Regions from separate parts of the Paracoccus sp. P2 genome, predicted to be linked through region 2. Evidence: riboswitches for the same ligand, from Rfam matches in the RefSeq annotation. Region 2 holds a riboswitch; each other region holds the start of a gene.

Region 1 (4,871 bases), on a different contig from region 2:
ACCTGGACGCATCGACCCGCATCGGCGCCATGATCAGCAAGGGTTACAACCCAGGCGGGGTGACGCTGAACCTGACCAGCGGGGAATACGTGCCCTTCGACGCCGAGACCTCGTGGAACTACGAGATCTTCGGCCGCACCCGGTTGCTCGACGACCGGCTGGAACTGACCGGCAACCTGTTCTACACCCAGCTCCATGATGCGCAGCGCTATGTCGTGACCAGCCTGCCCGAGAACATCGGCAGTTCGATCACCGTCAATGCCGAGCGCGCCAAGTCCTATGGCCTGGAACTGGGGATGGACTATCTGCTGCGCGACAATCTGCGGGTCAAGGCGGGGCTGGGCCTGTTGCATACCGAGATCAGCCGCTTCACCAGCGCGGCGGCGGATTACCAGGGCCATCGCTTCGGCCGGTCCCCGGACTATACGCTTTCGCTGGCGGCCGATTGGGACATCACCCCGGAATGGCGGCTCAGCGGCCAGCTGCGCCATACCGACGGCTATTATTCCGACGACAACGAGGACCGCGACACCTGGGTCGATTCCTATACCGTGGCCAATGCCCGGCTGACCTGGCAACCGCGCGAGAACCTGCAGGCCTTCGCCTATGTCAACAACCTGTTCGACGACCGCTCGGTGACCTATCTGCGGGCCAGCCGCTCGATCGGCGGCTTCGAGGCCACCGTGGTCGAGCCACGCGAGCTGGGTATCGGCCTGAAGATGACCTTCTGATGCGAACGAATGCCCCGACAAGGATCGGGGCATTCATCTTCTCTAAGAGCCTGCTGATCCATCGGGCCTGGACTGGCCGGTTCCGAATTGTACGACGCTCTACCACAAGCAGAAAATTTGCATGTACAAAACCGTATCGGCCTGCTTCAGGTCCGCTGCACCCGTTGTTGTGAGCGGTCTGACTTCCTCTCTTGGACAAAGTGTCGCAGGTCAATACAACATCTTGACGGATACGGCGCCTTAATCCCTATATGTAGGCATCACGGTTCTTTCGGGTCGATCCGGCCCGAAAGCGAAGAGGGAAGCCGGTGCGCCTTTCGGAGCAAGGCCGGCGCTGCCCCCGCAACTGTAAGCAGCGAGCCTGCGCCGGATCACGCCACTGGTGCCGCACGGCATTGGGAAGGCCGGCAAGGGCCGCGACCTGCGAGCCAGGAGACCTGCCGTGACGATGACGATGAACCACGGGCGGGGTGTCCCGGCGGTGCGCCTGGCAATGCGGCCTTGTCGCCGCAGGGCTCCATGCGTCCTGGCCTGCCCCGCCCACAGCAGCACGGGGAACAGATGCGGCCATTCTTCACCACCAGACCTGCCGAGGCCGGCGTCGCCGTCCGCAGCACCGCAAGGGCGGCAGCAAGCCGCAGGCAAGGGAGGGCGCGTTGATGCCGGCGCCGCTTACGCCCCCGCCCGCCGCGCCGGCAAGGGATGTCGCCGTCGATGTCGCCTCGTCGGTCAACGAATACTTGGACCGTGCCGATTGGCGGGTGAATGCCAACGCCAACCAGGACTATTCGCTCGGCGGGCTGATCCTGAACGTCTCGGGCAAGGTGGTGGCCAACTACTGGCTGTCGCATGTCTATCCGCTTGCCGTGGGCGAGGCGCACCGCCGGGGCGACCTGCATATCCACGACCTCGACATGCTGGCCGGCTATTGCGCCGGCTGGTCGCTGCGCACCTTGCTGACCGAGGGCTTCAACGGCGTCCCCGGCAAGGTCGAGGCCGGGCCGCCGAAACGCCTGTCCAGCGCCATCGGCCAGATCGTGAACTTCCTGGGAACGCTGCAAAACGAATGGGCCGGCGCGCAGGCCTTCAGTTCCTTCGACACCTATATGGCCCCCTTCATCCGCAAGGATGGCTTGGGCTATGCCGAGGTGCGGCAGGCCATGCAGGAGCTGATCTTCAACCTCAACGTCCCCTCGCGCTGGGGCACGCAGACCCCGTTCACCAACCTGACCTTCGACTGGGTCTGCCCCGAGGATCTGCGCGACCAGGTGCCCGTGATCGGCGGTCAGCCAATGAATTTCACCTATGGCGCCTTGCAGGCCGAGATGGACATGATCAACCGCGCCTATATCGAGGTGATGACGCGCGGCGACGAAAAGGGCCGGGTCTTCACCTTTCCGATCCCGACCTACAACATCACGCCGGACTTTCCCTGGGACAGCGAGAACGCCAAGCTGCTGTTCGCGATGACGGCGAAATACGGCCTGCCCTATTTCCAGAACTTCCTGAACTCGGACCTCAAGCCGAACATGGTGCGGTCCATGTGCTGCCGGCTGCAACTGGACCTGACCGAGCTGCTGAAACGCGGCAACGGCCTGTTCGGCAGCGCCGAGCAGACCGGCTCGCTGGGCGTCGTCACCGTCAACTGCGCGCGGCTGGGCCATCTGCACAAGGGCAACGAGGCCGGGCTCCGGCGTCGCCTGGACGAATTGCTCGACCTGGGCCGCGACAGCCTGGAGATCAAGCGCCGGGTGATCCAGCGGCTGATGGACGACGGGCTGTTTCCCTATAGCCGGCGCTACCTGGGCACGCTGCGCAACCATTTTTCGACCCTGGGCGTGAACGGCATCAACGAGATGATCCGCAACTTCACCGACGATGCACATGACATCACCACGAGCTGGGGCCATGGCTTCGCGCTGCGGCTGCTCGACCATCTGCGGGCGCGCATCACCGCCTTCCAGGAACAGACCGGACATCTCTATAACTTGGAGGCGACGCCGGCAGAGGGCACCACCTATCGCTTCGCCAAGGAGGACCGCAAGCGTTTCCCCGGCATTCTCCAGGCCGGCACCGAACACGAGCCTTACTACACAAACTCGAGCCAGCTTCCGGTCGGCTTTACCGACGACCCGTTCGAGGCGCTGGAACGGCAAGAGGCGCTGCAGCGCAAATACACCGGCGGCACGGTCTTGCATCTCTACATGGGCACGCAGCTGTCCTCGGCCGAGGCCTGCCGCAAGCTGGTGCGCCGGGCACTGGAGAACTTCGGCCTGCCCTACATCACCGTCACGCCGACATTCTCGGTCTGCCCCAGGCATGGCCATATCGCGGGCGAACACGCGTTCTGCCCGCGCTGCGACGAAGAGCTTATCGCGAAAAAGCGGCAATCGGCCGCGCATTGAGAAAGGAAAAGACCATGTTCGACGACCGGAAAACCGGACCGGAAGAGATCCTGCTGGCGGATGAGGAACGCCAGCCCTGCGAGATCTGGACGCGGGTGATGGGCTATCACCGCCCGGTATCCTCGTTCAACCGCGGCAAGAAGGGCGAATTCCGCGAGCGGCTGTATTTCAGCGAGCGGCAGGCCGATCTTGGCTGAGATCCGCATCGGCGGCCTGCAGCGCCTCTCCAGCTGCGACTGGCCGGGCGAGCTGGTCGCCACCCTTTTCCTGCAGGGCTGTCCCTGGGACTGCCCCTATTGCCACAACCCGCATCTCATCCCGCCCGAGGCCGAGGGGGCGCTGGATTGGCAAGAGATCCTGGGCTTTCTGGCGGGACGGCGCAGCCTGCTCGACGGCGTGGTGTTCTCGGGCGGGGAACCGACGCTTCAGCGCGGCCTGCCCCAGGCGATGCGGGCGGTCCGGGACCTGGGGTTCAGGACCGGCCTGCATACGGCCGGCCCTTACCCGGCCCGGCTTGCGGCGGTGCTGCCGCTTTGCGACTGGGTCGGCTTCGACGTGAAGGCGCCGTTTTCCGGCTATCGGCGGGTGACGGGCGCGGCCGGCAGCGGCGACAGGGCCAGGGAAAGCCTGCGGCTGCTGCTGGCCAGCGGCACGGCCCATCAGGTGCGCACGACGGTCGATCCCGAACTGATCGACGAGGCGGCTCTGGCGCAGATGGGCGCGGAACTGGCGGCGCTGGGTGTCGCCGACCATGTCTTGCAGACCTGCCGCCACACCGGCGTGCGGCGGAGCCGACCCGTTCACCTGCGGGACTGAAGGTCCGGCCCCTTCCGCGCGGCCGGCATATCGCCGCGAAGCTGCTGGCGGATGGACCGGCGGAGCGGTAAGCGCTTGCGCCCTGCGCGGGCAGCACGCTGCGGGCGATGGATCGGTCCAGCGCCTCGAAGGCATTGAGCCCGATCGCGTCGTAAAGCTCGGCCCGGGGTCTGCATCTCGGGCAGCATGGCCGTCGTCGCGCCGTCGCGGGCCAGCGCGGCGTAAAGCCGCTCTTGCGCCTTGTTGGCCACCCGCAGCGACGAGACCGGCCAGATCACCATGTCATAGCCCAGCTCCTGGAACTCCTCGGCGGTCAGGGCGGGGGTGCGGCCAAACTCGGTCATGTTGGCCAGCAGCTTCACGCCGGGCAGGCGGGCGCGGACCTCGCGGAACATCTCGACCGAGGTCAGCCGCCCGGCGGGCAGGTCGTGCAGGCCTTGCACCGCGTCGAGGAAGCGGTGCTGCTCGGCGGTGGCGATGATGCCGTCCGACAGGGTCAGGAACTTCTGGACATAGTTTTCCCGCACGAAGGGGCGGGTGCCGTCGGGATGGGCGTCGGCCAGCGCCAGTTCGTCCTCGATCACCCGGCCGTCCCTGAGCGTGACCGCGACGCGGCCGCCGAACGCCTTTTCGCGCGGGTCGCGGGCGTGATAGCGCCGCGTCCATTCCGGGTCTTCGACGGTGGTGATCTTGTGCCACAGCGCCACGGTTTCGGGCCGGTTCGCGCGCTCGGGGGCATAGGAGCGTTCGTGGTGCCAGCCGCCATCCTCCAGCGCCACGGCAAAGATATACATGATGGAATGGTCCAGCGTCTCGCGCGAGGCCTTGGGGTCCAGCTTCTGCGGGTCGTTGGCGCCGGTGCCGATGACATGATGCGTATGGTGGCTGGTGTGGATCACGATTCTGTCCACCCGGGACA
Region 2 (4,871 bases):
CCGGCGGGGCCGCCTGGTTCAGGGCTGCGAGGTGGCCGGGCCCATGGGCTGGCCGTTGACGGTAAAGGGCCCGCCGCCCTCGGGCATCTGGATGTCCCAGAGATGCTCGCCGCTCGCGCCGGGCTTGGCCATGGCGCGGGCCATGCGCAGCATCATCAGCGGCTGGCCGGCCTCTTCCTGCGGGGCGGCGGCCAGCGCCGCCTCGACCTTGTCGAGCCCCATGGCCGAGATCAGCACCGCGCCGGTGGGCGCAGCCCCCGGACCCGCCGCGATATCGGCGCGATAGTCGATCCGGTAGCCGTCGCCCTTGATCTGCGAGGGCGCAAGCGTCAGGTCGGCCGTGCCCCTGGGCAGCAGCGCCGCCTGCAACTGTTCGGGTACCAGCCGGGCAAAAGGCTCGTCGGCGGCCAGGTCGAACCCCTCGATCAGCATCTTCGCCGGTGCCGCCAGATCGAAGCCCGAAGCGGTGAAGTCCAGCGTCATCTCTTGCGGCAGGATCGGCACGGCCCAGGGCGGCAGCACGCCTTCGGGCACGGTCAGGCCCGACAGCGCCACCCGTTCGTGCAGCCGGCCGTCGGCGGTGGCACCGGACAGGCCGATCGCCACCTTGGTCGAGGCAAGGCCGAACTCGCCCAGCGGAGAGCCGATCTTCAGGTCGTGCAGCACCGCATCCATCGACAGGTCTTCCCATAGCGGCATGGCCGCGGCCAGCTTGTCGCGCAGCCCGTCCTGCGCGCCCTTGATCAGTTCCTCGGACGGATGGGCGACGAACCAGGAAAGCAGGGACAGCACGCCTTCGCTGCGCATGCCGGTGATCTGGCCGCTGCCCTCGTAGCCCGGCGCGGTGATCTGGAAGGTCATCGGCTGGCCGCCCGGACCCATCAGGATCTCCTGCGACTGCTCCAGCCCCTCGGCGGTGAAGCTCATGGCCTGATCGACGCCGCCGGCCTTGCCGGGCGCGCCGTTCACCGACCATTCCATTCGCGCCGTGCGCTGGTGATCGCGCGAAACCACCTGCGGCTCGGCCGAGGGCTGGTCGGGCGCGGTTTCGGCAGCAGGCAGCGGCGGCGCATATTGCACCGATTCGATGACGTAATCCGTCATCACCGCCTTCTGTTCGCGAAAGCTCATCAGCGATTCGTCCCAGATGCCGGTCGATTCGACCCTGGTCGAGCCCTTCTGCTCGAACATCTTCGGCACCACCACCGACCAGCTCAGCACCTGGTCCTCGCTGACGCCCCAGCTGCCGTCGCCATTGTCGGTCAGCCGATAGGTCAGGGCCGAGACGCTGACCTGGGCCTGATCGGCCGGAACCTGCGCCAGAAGCGGCGCCGGATCGATGCGCAGCTCATAGCTTTCGCCCTGCGGGGTGACGGCGACCACGCCCTCGGTGCCGCCGAAATAGGTCTGGAAAACGCCGCGCAGCCTTTGGGCCCCCTCATCGGTGGCGGGCACCGCCCAGGCCGCCGAGACGGGGCAGATCGCCAGCAGTGCCACAAGGCCTTGTCTCGCAAACATGTTCGAACATCCTTTCGAAAAATCACTCGTTCTGCACCAGCGGCAGATGACAGGAAACGGGCTAGAACTCCACCCCAGGCTGGGCCTTGATGCCGTCGCGGAAGGGGTGCTTGACCTGCTCCATCTCGGTCACAAGATCGGCCAGCGCGACAAGTTCCGGCTTGGCATTGCGCCCGGTCAGCACGACATGGGTCATCGGCGGCTTTTCGCTGCGCAGGAAGTCCAGCACCTCGTCCAGGTCCAGGTAGTCATAGCGCAGGGCGATGTTGATCTCGTCCAGCAGGACCATGCGGATCTGCGGATCGCGGATCAGTTCCTTGGCCTTTTCCCAACCGGCGCGGGCGGCGGCGATGTCGCGCGCCTTGTCCTGCGTCTCCCAGGTGAAGCCCTCGCCCATGGCGTGAAACTGGCACAGACCGGCGAAATGCGCGGTCAGCAGCCGCCGCTCGCCCGTGTCCCAGGCGCCCTTGATGAACTGCACCACCGCGCAGGGCATGCCATGGGCGATGCAGCGCAGGATCATGCCAAAGCCGGACGAGGACTTGCCCTTGCCCTTGCCGGTATGGACGATGACCAGGCCCTTCTCGCCCTGCTTCTCGGCCATCATCCGGTCGCGGGCAGCCTTGATCTTCGCCATCTTCTCGGCATGGCGGGCGTTGTCGTCGGTCTGCATCGGGCACTCCTTCGCTTGACAAGTCGGGACCGGGCGCGCACAGACAGGGGGCGCTGGTTCCTGTCCTACGACAGGCGAAGAGGGAATGCGACAGGCAACCGCCTGGAAGCAGCCGCCCCCGCGACCGTGACCGGAAAGGTCGCCCCATGGCCACTGGCGAAAGCCGGGAAGGCGGGGCGGCCGTGGGCCAAAGCCCGAATCCGCAAGCCGGGAGACCTGCCAGCGCGCGAAGGATTGACCGGCGGACGGGGTGTTCCCGCTGGGGCTTGGGCGCTGGTCCCCTGCCTCGTGCCGCCTTGAGGGATGAAGGGCGCATGACAGTCACGCTGCATGTCTGCATCACCTGCCGCGCCGGCCAGCCGGTGCTTGAGGGCGAGCCGGTGCCCGGCGCGCGGCTGCATGACGCGCTGGCAGCCGAAGGCGCACCGGATGGCGTGCGCATCGTCCCGGTCGAATGCCTGTCCGCCTGCGCCAGCGGCGCCGCCATCGCGCTGTCGGCGCCGGGCCGCTGGACCTATGTCTATGGCCGCATGTCGGCCGAGGACGCCCCCGAGATCCTGCTAGGCGCCGCCGCCTATGCCCAGGCCCCCGACGGCATCGTGCCCTGGCGCGAGCGCGTCACGATTTTCCGCAAGCGCAGCCTCGCGCGCATTCCCCCGATCGGATAAGAAATGAGCGACCTGACCAAGACCCCCGTGACCGTCATCACCGGCTTTCTCGGCGCCGGCAAGACCACGCTGATCCGCCACCTGATGCTGAACCCGCAGGGCAAGCGGCTGGCGGTGCTGGTCAACGAATTCGGCACCATGGGCGTCGACGGCGAGATCCTGAAATCCTGCGCCGACGAGAACTGCCCGGCCGAGAACATCATGGAGCTGTCGAACGGCTGCATCTGCTGCACGGTGGCCGACGATTTCATCCCGACGCTGGAGCGGCTGATGGCGATGCCGGTGAAACCCGACCACATCCTGATCGAGACCTCGGGCCTTGCCCTGCCCAAGCCCTTGCTGAAAGCCTTCGACTGGCCCGCCATCCGCTCGCGCATCACCGTGGACGGGGTGATCGCGCTGGCCGATGCCGAAGCCGTCGCTGCCGGCCGCTTCGCCCCGGACGAGGCCGCCGTCGAGGCGCAGCGCGCCGCCGACGACAGCCTCGACCACGAAACGCCCCTGTCCGAGGTGTTCGAGGACCAGATCGCCTGCGCCGACATCGTGCTGCTGTCCAAGGCCGACCTGGCCGGCGAGGACGGGCTGGCCGCCGCCCGCGCGGTGATCGAGGCCGAGGCGCCGCGCAAGCTGCCGATCCTGCCGTTGACCGATGGGGTGATCGACCCGCGGGTGATCCTTGGGCTGGGCGCGGCGGCCGAGGACGACCTTGCCGCCCGCCCCAGCCATCACGACGGCGCCGACGACCACGAACATGACGATTTCGACTCGGTGGTGATCGAGCTGGCCGAGATCGCCGACCCCGGCGAGCTTGCCACCCGCATCGAGCGGCTGGCGCGCGAGCAGAACATCCTGCGCGTCAAGGGCCATGTCGCCGTCGCCGGCAAGCCCATGCGCCTGCTGGTCCAGGCCGTGGGCGAACGGGTGCGGCACCAATACGACCGGCCCTGGGGCGACGGGCCCCGCGCCTCGCGCCTTGTCGTCATCGCCGAGCATGACGATATCGACGAGGCCGCGATCCGGGCGGTCCTGGCCGCGTAAGCCATGCACGTCGTCTTCCGCGAAAGCCGTGGGCTTGAGGAAACCGAGGTCCCGACCGACCCCGGCCAAAGCCCCGCCGACCTGGTGGTGCTGTCCTATTCCGACAGCGACCTCGGCGCTTTCGCGGCGGGCTGGCACCGGGCGGCCGGCGGCCTGCCCACGCTGCGGCTGTGCAACCTCGCGGCGCTGCGGCACCCGGTCTCGGTCGATCAATATGTCGAGGCGACGCTTTCGGGCGCCCGCGCCGTGCTGGTCCGGCTGATCGGCGGCGAGCCCTATTGGCCCTATGGCGTGGCCAGCCTTCAAGACCTCGCCCATCGCTGCGGCATCGCGCTGGCCTTCCTGCCGGCGGACGGGCGCCCTGATCCCACGCTGGACCGTTTCTCGACCCTGCCGGTGCCGCTGCTGCGCCGGCTTTCGGCGCTCTGCGACCAGGGCGGCGCGGTCGCGGCGCAGATGGCACTGGCGGAACTGGCGCAGGCGGCAGGACTGCCCGCCGCCCCGGTCCGTGGCGAGGCCGCGATCCCGGATTTCGGCTTCTACGACCCCGACCGCGGCGTGATCGACCGCCCCGAGCCCGGCCTGCTGGTCAGCTTCTATCGCAGCTACCTGACCGCCGCCGACCTTGCGCCGGTGGATGCGATGATCCGCGCCCTGCGCGCGGCGGGGCTGGCGGCGACCGGGGTCTTTGCGCCCTCGCTCAAGGCGCCGGGCTTTGCCGAGTGGCTGGCGCCGCACCTGCCCGGCCTTATCGCGGTGGTGAACCTGACCGCCTTTTCCGCCCGCGACGATGCCGGCGCCACGCCCTTCGACGGTGCGGATTGCCCGGTCTTCCAGGTGGCGCTGTCCACCGCCCCCCGCGCGCTCTGGGCAGCCGAGGAGCGCGGCCTGTCCGCCGCCGATCTGGCCATGCATGTCGTGCTGCCCGAGGTCGATGGCCGCATCTTCCTGGGCGCGATCAGCTTCAAGCAACC
Region 3 (4,871 bases), on a different contig from region 2:
CGCGGCCGAGGAATAGACCGGGCTGCGCCCCAGCGCCCGCATGACGATGCCGCTGAGTTCGCGTGCCACCGGGCTGTCCACCGGCACCTGGAGGTTCAGCTTGACCTTGGCCGCCTGATCGCCGGCGGTGCTGCGGCCGTCGACCCAGTCGGTACCCTCCAGCACCTGCCGGATATAGGCGACCTCCTCGGGCGTCAGCAGATCCGGAATGGTGACGAGCATGGGATTCTCCTGCGGTGGAATGCGGCGGGCGCAGGATAGGGCCGGGGCCGCAGAAAGTTAAGCGTTTTTGTCGGATTTTGGGAATGCCCGCAGCGCGAGCGAGAGGGAACGGCCCGAAAGCCGTCCCCGAAGCGGTGGCGACGCGATCCTCAGAACGCGTGCTTCAGCGTCAGCACGAAATTCCGCCCCGGCTCGATATTGGCGAATTGCCCGCTATGCGAGTCGGTATAGATCTGGCGGTCGAAGACGTTGTTGATGTTGAGCTGCAACGCCGTGGCCTCGTTCAGCCGATAGGCCGCCATCAGGTCGGTGCGCCAGCTTGACGGCAGGCCGGCATCGGCATCGCCGTTCTGCGAATAGCTGGCCATGCGCTTGCCGGTATAGGTCACGCCGCCGCCCAGCGTCAGTTCCGGGCTGTAGTCATAGGTCGTCCACAGCGAGAAACTGTTGCGCGGGATCTTCACGACCTGCTTGCCGGTGGCGGGGTTCGGATAGGGATCGCCGCCGCCGCGCGGCGTACTCCAGCCGCCGTCCTTCAGCTTGACGTCCTGATAGACATAGCCGCCCCAGATGCCCCAGCGCTCGGTGAGCTGGCCGGCAAAGCCCAGCTCGATGCCCTTGGCGATGGTATTGCCGATATTTTCGGTCTCGCCCAGGGCGTTGGTGACGCGGGCATTGTCCTTTTCGGTCCTGAACAGCGCCGCGCTCAGCTCAAGCTGATCGTTCAGCACCAGCCATTTCGTGCCGATCTCGTAATTCACGCTGCGCTCGGGATCGAGGCTGTCCAGATCGTCCGAGGCATTGCTGCCGCCGGTGCCCGCGCCTTCGCCCGCCGGGTTCGAGGAGGTGCTGGCCGAGGCATAGATCGAGCCATTGGGCACCGGCTTGTAAACCACGCCCAGCATCCCGTTCAGGAAATCGGAATCGTTGTCGTTGCTCGCGCGTGGATCATCCTCGGTCGCATGGGTGACGCTGTCGACGCTGTAATCGTCCCAGCGTAGCCCCACCGTCACCTCCCATTGCGGGGTGAAGGTGATGGTGTCCAGCGCGTAGACGCCGCGCGACTTGGTGGTGCTGTAGCCGGTCTCGCCGCCGCGCTCGATGCTGCCGCCCCAGAACGCGCCGGGATTCGGATTCTCATAGGGCGAGGTCGGCATCGGGTCGGGATTGTTCACCGCCAGCCGGCGGGTGGCGGCGCGGGAATTGGCGATGTCCACCCCGACCGCGAAGCGATGCTCGACGCCCCAGGCCCGTGCCTCGCCCGAAAGCTGGGCGTTGAACGACACGGTCTCGTTCACCCGGTCCGAAGCCTTGGAACTGCGCGACACCAGCCCGTCGCTGCCCGAGGTCGGCGAGGTCACGACATAGGTGTTGGTGTCGCGCGCCTTGCGCAGGGCCGTGGTCAGCCGCAGGCTGTCCGAGAAGGCATGTTCGAACTTCACATAGCCCGAGGCGGATTCGAGATCGCGGAAATCGCGCGCGTGCAGGCCGTAGAAGGTATCGGGCTCGACATCGGCCGGCAGGAACGGGTCGACGCTGGTGCCCGAACCACGCCGCCATGCCGCCGGCGTGCTCGCATTGGACATCGGCACGCCGTAATCGGGCGTATCCTCGTCCTTGTAGTAATACAGCCCGGCGGTGATCTTGCTGTCGTCGGTCAGGCGATAGCTGATGCTGGGCGCCACGCCGAAGCGCCGGGACTCGACGCCGTCGCGCCCGCCCAGATCGTCGACGTGCTGCCCCATCAGGTTCAGGCGCAGGCCGATCGCGCCGAATTCACGGTTCGAATCCAGCGTGCCGCGGACATAGTTGCCGGTGCCATAGGACAGCGCCACCTCGTCAAAGGCGCCCGACTGCGGGGTCTTGCTGTTCAGGCTGATGGTGCCGCCGGTCGAACCGGCGCCGGAATAGACGCCGCCCGGACCCTTGCTGATCTCGATCGATTCCAGGTTGAAGGCCTCGTATTGCGTGCGCGAGGCGTTGCGCATGCCGTCGACCAGCATGTCCTGGCTGGCCTCGAAGCCGCGGATATAGGGGCGCACGCCCTGCGGCACGCCGCCCTCGCCCGCGCCCAGGGTGACGCCCGGCGTGGTGCGCAGCACGTCCGCGACCGAGGTCTGGCCGCGCTCCTCGATCTGGCGCGCGGTGACGACGGTCACGGTCTTGGGCGTGTCGAGCAGCGGCGCGGTGGCCTTGTCCGAGGCGCTCTCGGTGACCTTGTAGCTGGTCTCGGCCTCGTTGCCCTGCTGGCGGCGGATGACCACCGTGTCCAGGGTAACGGTATCCTGCGCCTGGGCGGGGCCGGCCACGCCGGCCGAGATGGCCAGCACGGGCAGCAAGCCCAGGGTCGGCAGCAATTGCGCGGCTGACCCCGAGGCAGGCGGTTTGGGATGGGTTTTGTTCATGGGTTGATCCCGGCACGAAAGATGAGTCGCAACCGCCTCAAGGCGGAAACGACAGGAAGGTGCTGGCTCATCAATGGCTTGCGCGTTCGCGCAGCGGAAAGCGGGGTGAAACCGCGGTCCGGCTGCGCTTGATCAACGCAAGAGGACAAATTGTCATACCTTGTCAAACGACGCAGCGTCATTTCCCGGCTCCGCAACCTCGCCTGTTGCCATAATCCAACAGTCTGCCGGGTGCTGCGCCCGCGCCATGGCCCGTCATCACCGCCGCCGGCAGCATATCCAGCCCCTGCCCGCGATCCCGGCGGCCCACCAGATGTTCCAAGAACAGTGCCATCGCCCACTAAATCTGGATTGACCCGGCCTGTGACCCGTGGCTAACTGCGGGGGTCATGGTTGCCCTGGGGCCGACTCGGGGATGAAAAGGGAAGCCGGTGAAAAGCCGGCACTGCCCCCGCAGCTGTAAGCGGCGAGCGACGCTGGAATGCCACTGGAGCCCAGGCTCCGGGAAGGCCGGCCGAGCCGAGACCCGCAAGTCAGAAGACCTGCCATGGCGCGAAAGAACGAAACCGTGCGGCGGGCGCGGGGCTGGAACAGGGTCCGGTGGCATGTCCATCGGCCCGGCCCCCTCTTGCCGACAGAACAGAAGGAGCCGGGCCATGCCCATCACCGTTTACTCCAAGCCCGCCTGCGTGCAATGCACCGCCACCACGCGGGCGCTCGACGCGCGCGGCCTGGCTTATCGGCTGGTCGACCTGACCGAGGACGAGGCGGCGATGGAGCTGGTCGCCTCGCTGGGCTATCGTCAGGCCCCGGTGGTCGTCGCCGGCGATGCGCATTGGGCGGGCTTCCGGCCCGACATGATCGGCCGGCTGTCCTGACCGGCGCCATGGGCGGGCTGGTCTATTATTCCTCGGCCTCGGGGAACACCGCGCGCTTCGTCGCGCGGCTGGGGCTGGCGGCCGGGCGCATTCCGGTCTCGCCGCGCGACGCGCTGCCGCAGCCCGCGGCGCCCTATGTGCTGATCTGCCCGACCTATGCCGATGGCGAGGGACGCGGCGCGGTGCCGAAACAGGTGATCCGTTTTCTGAACGATCCCGCCCGCCGCGGCCTGCTGCGCGGCGTGATCGGCAGCGGCAACCGCAATTTCGGCACCGCCTTCGCCCTGTCGGCCAGGGTGATCGCCGCAAAATGCAACGTGCCCGTGCTTTACCGCTTCGAGCTGGCGGGCGACGACAATGATCTTTCCCGCGTCCGGGCGGGGCTTGAGAAATTCTGGGGGACGGAATGCTTGACGATGGCGTAAAGGCCGAGCTGGACTATCACGCGCTGAACGCGATGCTGAACCTTTACGACGGCGAGGGCCGCATCCGCTTCGACGCGGATCGCAAGGCCGCGCGGCAGTATTTCCTGCAGCATGTCAACCAGAACACCGTCTTCTTCCACTCGCTGGACGAGAAGCTGGGCTATCTGGTGGACGAGGGCTATTACGAGGCCGAAGTCTTGGAGCAGTATCCGCGCGAGTTCCTGCACCGGATCTGGGACGCGGCCTATGCGCGGAAGTTCCGCTTTCCGACCTTCCTGGGCGCCTTCAAGTATTATACCAGCTACACGCTGAAGACCCGCGACGGGCGGCGCTATCTGGAACGCTACGAGGACCGGGTGGTCATGGTCGCGCTGGCCTTGGCGCGCGGCGACCAGGATCTCGCCATGCGCTTCATGGAGGAAATCCTGTCGGGCCGCTTCCAGCCGGCGACGCCGACCTTCCTGAACGCCGGCAAGAAGTCGCGGGGCGAGCTGATCTCGTGCTTCCTCTTGCGGCTGGAGGACAACATGGAGAGCATCGGCCGCGGCATCAATTCGGCGCTGCAGCTTTCCAAGCGCGGCGGCGGCGTCGCCCTGATGCTGACCAACCTGCGCGAGGCCGGCGCGCCGATCAAGGGGATCGAGAACCAGTCCTCGGGCGTCATCCCGGTAATGAAACTGCTGGAGGACAGCTTTTCCTATGCCAACCAGCTGGGCGCGCGGCAGGGCGCGGGGGCGGTCTACCTGAACGCGCATCACCCCGACATCCTGCGCTTCCTCGACACCAAGCGCGAGAATGCCGACGAGAAGATCCGCATCAAGACGCTGTCGCTCGGCGTGGTCATCCCCGACGTGACCTTCGAGCTCGCCAAGCGCAACGAGGACATGTATCTGTTCTCGCCCCATGACGTGGAGCGGGTCTACGGCCTGCCCTTCTCGGAG
Region 4 (4,871 bases), on a different contig from region 2:
TGCCCCCACCGCCACCGCCATCAGGAAGGCATCGGGCCGATAGCCGAGTTCGCTGGCAAAGGTCGCCGCGATCGGCGCCATGACCAGCACGGTCGCGGCATTGTTCAGAAAGGGCGTGACCGCCATGGCCGCGACCAGGATCAGCGTCACCGCACCCCAGACCGGCAGGCCCATCGCCGCCTGCGACAGCCAGGCGCCCAGAAGCTCGGTCACGCCGGTCTTTTGCAGCGCCTCGCTGACCGGGATCAGCGCGCCCAGCATGACCAGGATCGGCCATTCGATGGCCTCGTAAGCCTCCTCGGCGCTGATCGTGCCGGTCAGGATCATCAGCACGGCGGCGGCGAAGAAGGCGATGGCGACAGGCACCAGCCCCGCCGCCGTCGCCGCCATGGCGACCGTCAGGATCAGCACCGGCAGCAATTGCTTGCGCACCCCGCCCAGCCGGATATGGCGCTCGGCCAGGGGCAAGAGACCCAGCACCCGCATCCGCTCGGGCAGGCGGTCGATCGGCCCCTGCACCAGCAGCACGTCGCCCGCCGCCAGCACCGTCTGGCTGAGCCGCTGGGTCATGCGATGCCCGGCGCGCGAGATGGCGATCAGGTTCACGCCATGCTGGTCGAAAAGCGCGATCCGCCCCACGCTTTGCCCCACCAGCAGCGAGGCGGGCGCGATCACCGCCTCGATCACACCGATTTGGTCGGCAGGCAGGCCCTCCTCGGCGGCCGCATCCTGCCGGGTCAGTTCCATGCCCAGCTTGGTCACGGCGCGTTCCAACGCATTCGGCTCGCCGCGCAGAAGCAGCGTGTCGCCGACGCGGATCACCGTGTCGGGCAGTGTCACCGCGCGACGGACGTCGCCCCGGATCAGCCCGGTGACGGCCACCTCGCCATCGACGGCGCCCAGATAGTCGCCCACCGTCATGCCGACGATATCGGCGCCCTCGGGGACGGTGGCTTCGGTGTGATAGTCGCTGATGTTCACCGCCTCGCTCAGCGAGGCCGTGGCACGGCGGTCGCGCGGCAGCAGCCGATGGGCGAAAAGCAGAAAGACCAGCCCCACCAGCGACAACCCGAGGCCGACCGGCGCATAGTCGAACATGGTGAAGGGCTGGCCCGTCATCTGCTCGCGCACCCGCGAGACGATGATGTTGGGCGAGGTGCCGACCAGCGTGATCAGCCCACCCAGGAGCGAGCCGAAGGCCATCGGCATCAGATAGGCCGAGGGCGAATGCCCCGAGCGCCGCGCCATCTTCAGCGCGGCGGGCATCAGCATGGCCAGCGCGCCGATGTTCTTGACCAGCGCCGACAGGCCCGTGACCGAGCCGACCAGCACCAGCAGCTGCCAGCGCAGGGCCCGCAACCGCCCGAGCAGCCGGCGTATCACCGCCTCGATCACGCCCGAGCGCGAGATGCCGGCGCTGACCACCAGCGCGCTGCCGACGATGATGACGATATCGTCGCTGAAGCCGCGGAACGCCTCGTCCGGCTTGACCGTGCCCGCCACCAGCGAGGCCAGCAGCGCGATCATCGCCACCACGTCGTAGCGCAGCCGCCCCCAGACGAACAGCACCATCATCGCGCAAAGGATCAGCACGGCCAGGAGCTGCGGCATGGCCATGTGGCTTGACCCTCCCTTTCGTCGGATACGCTATCCAATGCCGCAGGCCGGCGGGCGGTTCCGCGGCAGGACAGGTTGTCGCGGCCGCCCGGCGGCACCGGATTGGCGCTTGACAGCCCTTGCCCGGCTGCGGCAATGCAGGGCCGCTACGGTTCCGGCGGATCTGCGCCGGATCAAAAGGGAACACCGGTGCGCCCATGGGCCGCGATGCGGCCGGGGCAAGGCCGGGGCTGCCCCCGCAACTGTAAGCGGTGAGCGACGGTCGAACGTGCCACTGGGATCTCCTGGGAAGGCCGGCCCGAGCAGCGATCCGCGAGCCAGGAGACCTGCCGTGGCGATCACCCATTTCCGGCGCGGGGCGCGTCTGGAAAGCGGCCGTTCCGCAGAGGTGACGATCACCGTCCTGCGGTCGGGCCTGCCAGCCTTTCCACAGGGCATTTCTGCAAATCGCGGGCCGAACGCCCGCGTTGGAAAGGCTTTGGAATGTTCAGAACCCCGCTTTCGCTGCTGGCCACAACCGCCGCCGTACTGCCCGCCGCCCTGTTGCCCTGTGCCGCCACGGGCCAGCAGGTCCAGGACCAGGTCGTGCTTGACACCCTGGTCCTGTCCGCCGGCCTGTCGCCGGTGGCCGAAAGCGCCTATGGCCGCGCCCATACCGTGCTGACCAGCGAAGACCTGCAAAGCCGCCGGGTCATCACCGTCCAGGACGCTTTGCGCACGGTCCCCGGACTTTCCGTCACCTCGACCGGCGAAACGGTGGCCAAGATCCGCATCCGCGGCGGCGAATCCAATCACGTGCTGGTGCTGATCGACGGGGTCGAGGCCAATTCCCCCGGCAACGGCGACTATATCTTCAGCGGCATGCTGGCCGAGGACATCGAGCGCATCGAGGTGCTGCGCGGCCCGCAATCCGCCATCTACGGCGCCAATGCCGCATCCGGCGTCATCTCGATCACCACCCGTCGCGCCTCTGCGCAGGGGCCGGGCTATGGCGGCACGGTCGAGATCGGCGGGTTGGACACCCGCACCGCCAGCGCCTTTGTGCAGGCGGGGGACGGGCGCGGCAGCATCAGCCTGTCCGCGGTGGCGCGCCGCACCGATGGCGAGGACGAATCGCGCAGCCCCGGCGGGGATACCGAGTTCAACCGGCAGCGCGTGCTGGGCCTGAACGGCTCATATGATCTGACCGAAAGCGCGACCGTCGGTTTCACGCTTAGGCGCATCTGGCAGGAATACGGTTATGACCGGGCCGTCTCTTTCGTGGATTCGCCCGACGACTATATCGTCGACGCACCGCTGACCGCCGACCGGGACGAAACCTATGGTTCGCTGTGGCTGGAAGGCGAAGCTTTCGGCGGCAGGCTGCTCAACCGCTTTGCCGTCTCTGGCGCCAACCAGAACACGGCGCATTTCAACGGCGGCCTGCCGGATTACAGCGACGCCTCGCGGCTGCGGAACTTCAAATATACCGGCAGTTGGGCGCTGGATGGCGGCAATGCCCGCGATGCCGCGCAAAAGCTGAATGTGGCGGTGCAGAAGAAACGCGAGATCTACGAGAACTCCTTTGCATCGGGCGGCCGGTACGAGCGCGACACGAAATCGGCCTCTCTGGAATATCAGGGACAGTTCGACAACGGGATCGGCGTCCAGGCCGGCATGCGGCGCGATTTCAACGACGATTTCCGCCATGCGACCACCTGGAACATCGCCGCGGCATGGCAGGTGCCCGGCCGCGACCTGCGTCTGCGCGCAGCGGCCGGCAAAGCCATCGTCAATCCCACCATGTTCGAACTTTATGGCTATGCGCCGGGCAGCTATGACGGCAATGCCGATCTGACGCCCGAAACCAGCCGCAGCCAGGAAATCGGCGCCGACTGGAACTTTGCCGCGGGGCGGGGCGCGCTGGGAGTGACGCTTTTCACCAGCAAGGTCGAGGATATGATCATCGGGACCGGCAACACGTCGCAAAACCTTGACGGCACCAGCAAGCGCAAGGGGTTCGAGGCCGACCTGGAATATGAAGCGACCGACTGGCTTCGGCTGGGCGCGACCTATACCTACACGGATGCCCGCACAGAGGACGACCAGCCCGTCGTGCGCCAGCCCCGCCACCTGCTTGGCCTGCGCGCGACGGCCGATATTGCGCAGGGGCGCGGTTCGGTCACAGCCGATCTGCGCTATGCCGGCAGCAGTTACGACGCGGAATGGTTCAGGAACTACAGCCCGCCGACCACCGAATTGCCCGATTACGTCACCGTCAACCTGGCCGCCGGCTATGACCTGACCGAAAACCTGCGCCTGACAGGCCGCGTGGTGAACCTGTTCGACCGGGACTATTCCGAATCCTGGGGCTATTACGGTCAGGGCCGCACCCTTTACGCCGGCCTGACGGCGAAATGGTAAGGCGGCTCGGCCTTGTCGCCGGCCTTCTGGCCGGCCTGATCCTGCCGGGATTTTTCCAGCCCGCCGCGGCCGAGCCGCCGCGCCGGGTGCTGTCGATGAACCTCTGCACCGACCAGCTGGCGATGATGCTGGCGGCGCCGGGCCAGCTGGTCTCGGTCTCCTATCTGGCGCAGGATCCGACCGCCTCGGCCATGGCGGATCAGGCGGCGCGGCTGCCTGTCAACCACGGCCTGGCCGAGGAAATCTTCCTGATGCGGCCCGATCTGGTGCTGGCCGGGGCATGGTCCACGCCCGAGACCATCCGGCTGCTCAAGCGCCTGGAGATCCCGGTCGAGATGTTCCCGATCGAAACCGACATCGCCGGCATCCGCGCCAATATCCGCCGTATGGGCGAGGTGCTGGGGCGCGAGGCCCAGGCCCAAGCGATGCTGGCGCGTTTCGACGCCGACCTGGCGCGGCTGGCCGATGCGCCGCCGGGGCCGCGGCCGCGCGCGGCGCTTTACATGGCCAACGGCTACAGTTCCGGCCGCGACAGCCTGGCCGGGCAGATCGTGGATCTGGCCGGATTCGACAATATCGCCGATGAACTCGGCCTGCCGGCAGGCGGGACGCTGGCGCTGGAATCGCTGCTGCTTGCCGATCCCGACCTGCTGATCGAGGGCCGCCGCTACGACGGCCATGCCCGCGCGCAGGAGATGCTGGACCACCCGGCGCTGAAGGCGCTGAGCCGGGGCAGGCCGGCCGAGGTCATCTCGGACCCCGACTGGATCTGCGGCACTCCCTTCATCCTGCGTGCCGTGGCGGGGCTGCGCGACGCGCGGCTGGCCCTGCGGGACGCGCCATGAACCGGC

What was found. A riboswitch is a leader RNA that binds a small molecule or an ion and turns the genes downstream of it on or off. The one in region 2 is predicted to bind cobalamin.
Region 1: it holds a riboswitch for cobalamin, as region 2 does, so the genes downstream of both, ACDP63_RS08880 (ribonucleoside triphosphate reductase) here and ACDP63_RS04730 (DUF1636 family protein) in region 2, are expected to answer to the same signal.
Region 3: it holds a riboswitch for cobalamin, as region 2 does, so the genes downstream of both, nrdH (glutaredoxin-like protein NrdH) here and ACDP63_RS04730 (DUF1636 family protein) in region 2, are expected to answer to the same signal.
Region 4: it holds a riboswitch for cobalamin, as region 2 does, so the genes downstream of both, ACDP63_RS00870 (TonB-dependent receptor plug domain-containing protein) here and ACDP63_RS04730 (DUF1636 family protein) in region 2, are expected to answer to the same signal.

The regions. Positions count from the first base shown of each region.
Region 1 is NZ_JBGOSN010000010.1:90,045-94,915, reverse strand. It holds gene ACDP63_RS08885 (TonB-dependent receptor) at 1-731, shown strand, start outside; cobalamin riboswitch at 978-1,191, shown strand; gene ACDP63_RS08880 (ribonucleoside triphosphate reductase) at 1,391-3,136, shown strand; gene nrdD (anaerobic ribonucleoside-triphosphate reductase) at 3,151-3,333, shown strand; gene ACDP63_RS08870 (anaerobic ribonucleoside-triphosphate reductase activating protein) at 3,326-3,952, shown strand; gene ACDP63_RS08865 (hypothetical protein) at 3,937-4,871, opposite strand, start outside.
Region 2 is NZ_JBGOSN010000005.1:16,990-21,860, reverse strand. It holds gene ACDP63_RS04740 (hypothetical protein) at 19-1,518, opposite strand; gene cobO (cob(I)yrinic acid a,c-diamide adenosyltransferase) at 1,580-2,191, opposite strand; cobalamin riboswitch at 2,229-2,430, shown strand; gene ACDP63_RS04730 (DUF1636 family protein) at 2,506-2,859, shown strand; gene cobW (cobalamin biosynthesis protein CobW) at 2,863-3,897, shown strand; gene cobN (cobaltochelatase subunit CobN) at 3,901-4,871, shown strand, end outside.
Region 3 is NZ_JBGOSN010000001.1:190,531-195,401, reverse strand. It holds gene ACDP63_RS00915 (Fe2+-dependent dioxygenase) at 1-222, opposite strand, end outside; gene ACDP63_RS00910 (TonB-dependent receptor) at 372-2,627, opposite strand; cobalamin riboswitch at 3,001-3,192, shown strand; gene nrdH (glutaredoxin-like protein NrdH) at 3,284-3,505, shown strand; gene nrdI (class Ib ribonucleoside-diphosphate reductase assembly flavoprotein NrdI) at 3,514-3,930, shown strand; gene nrdE (class 1b ribonucleoside-diphosphate reductase subunit alpha) at 3,912-4,871, shown strand, end outside.
Region 4 is NZ_JBGOSN010000001.1:180,991-185,861, reverse strand. It holds gene ACDP63_RS00875 (SLC13 family permease) at 1-1,617, opposite strand, end outside; cobalamin riboswitch at 1,750-1,966, shown strand; gene ACDP63_RS00870 (TonB-dependent receptor plug domain-containing protein) at 2,101-4,020, shown strand; gene ACDP63_RS00865 (ABC transporter substrate-binding protein) at 4,014-4,865, shown strand; gene ACDP63_RS00860 (FecCD family ABC transporter permease) at 4,862-4,871, shown strand, end outside.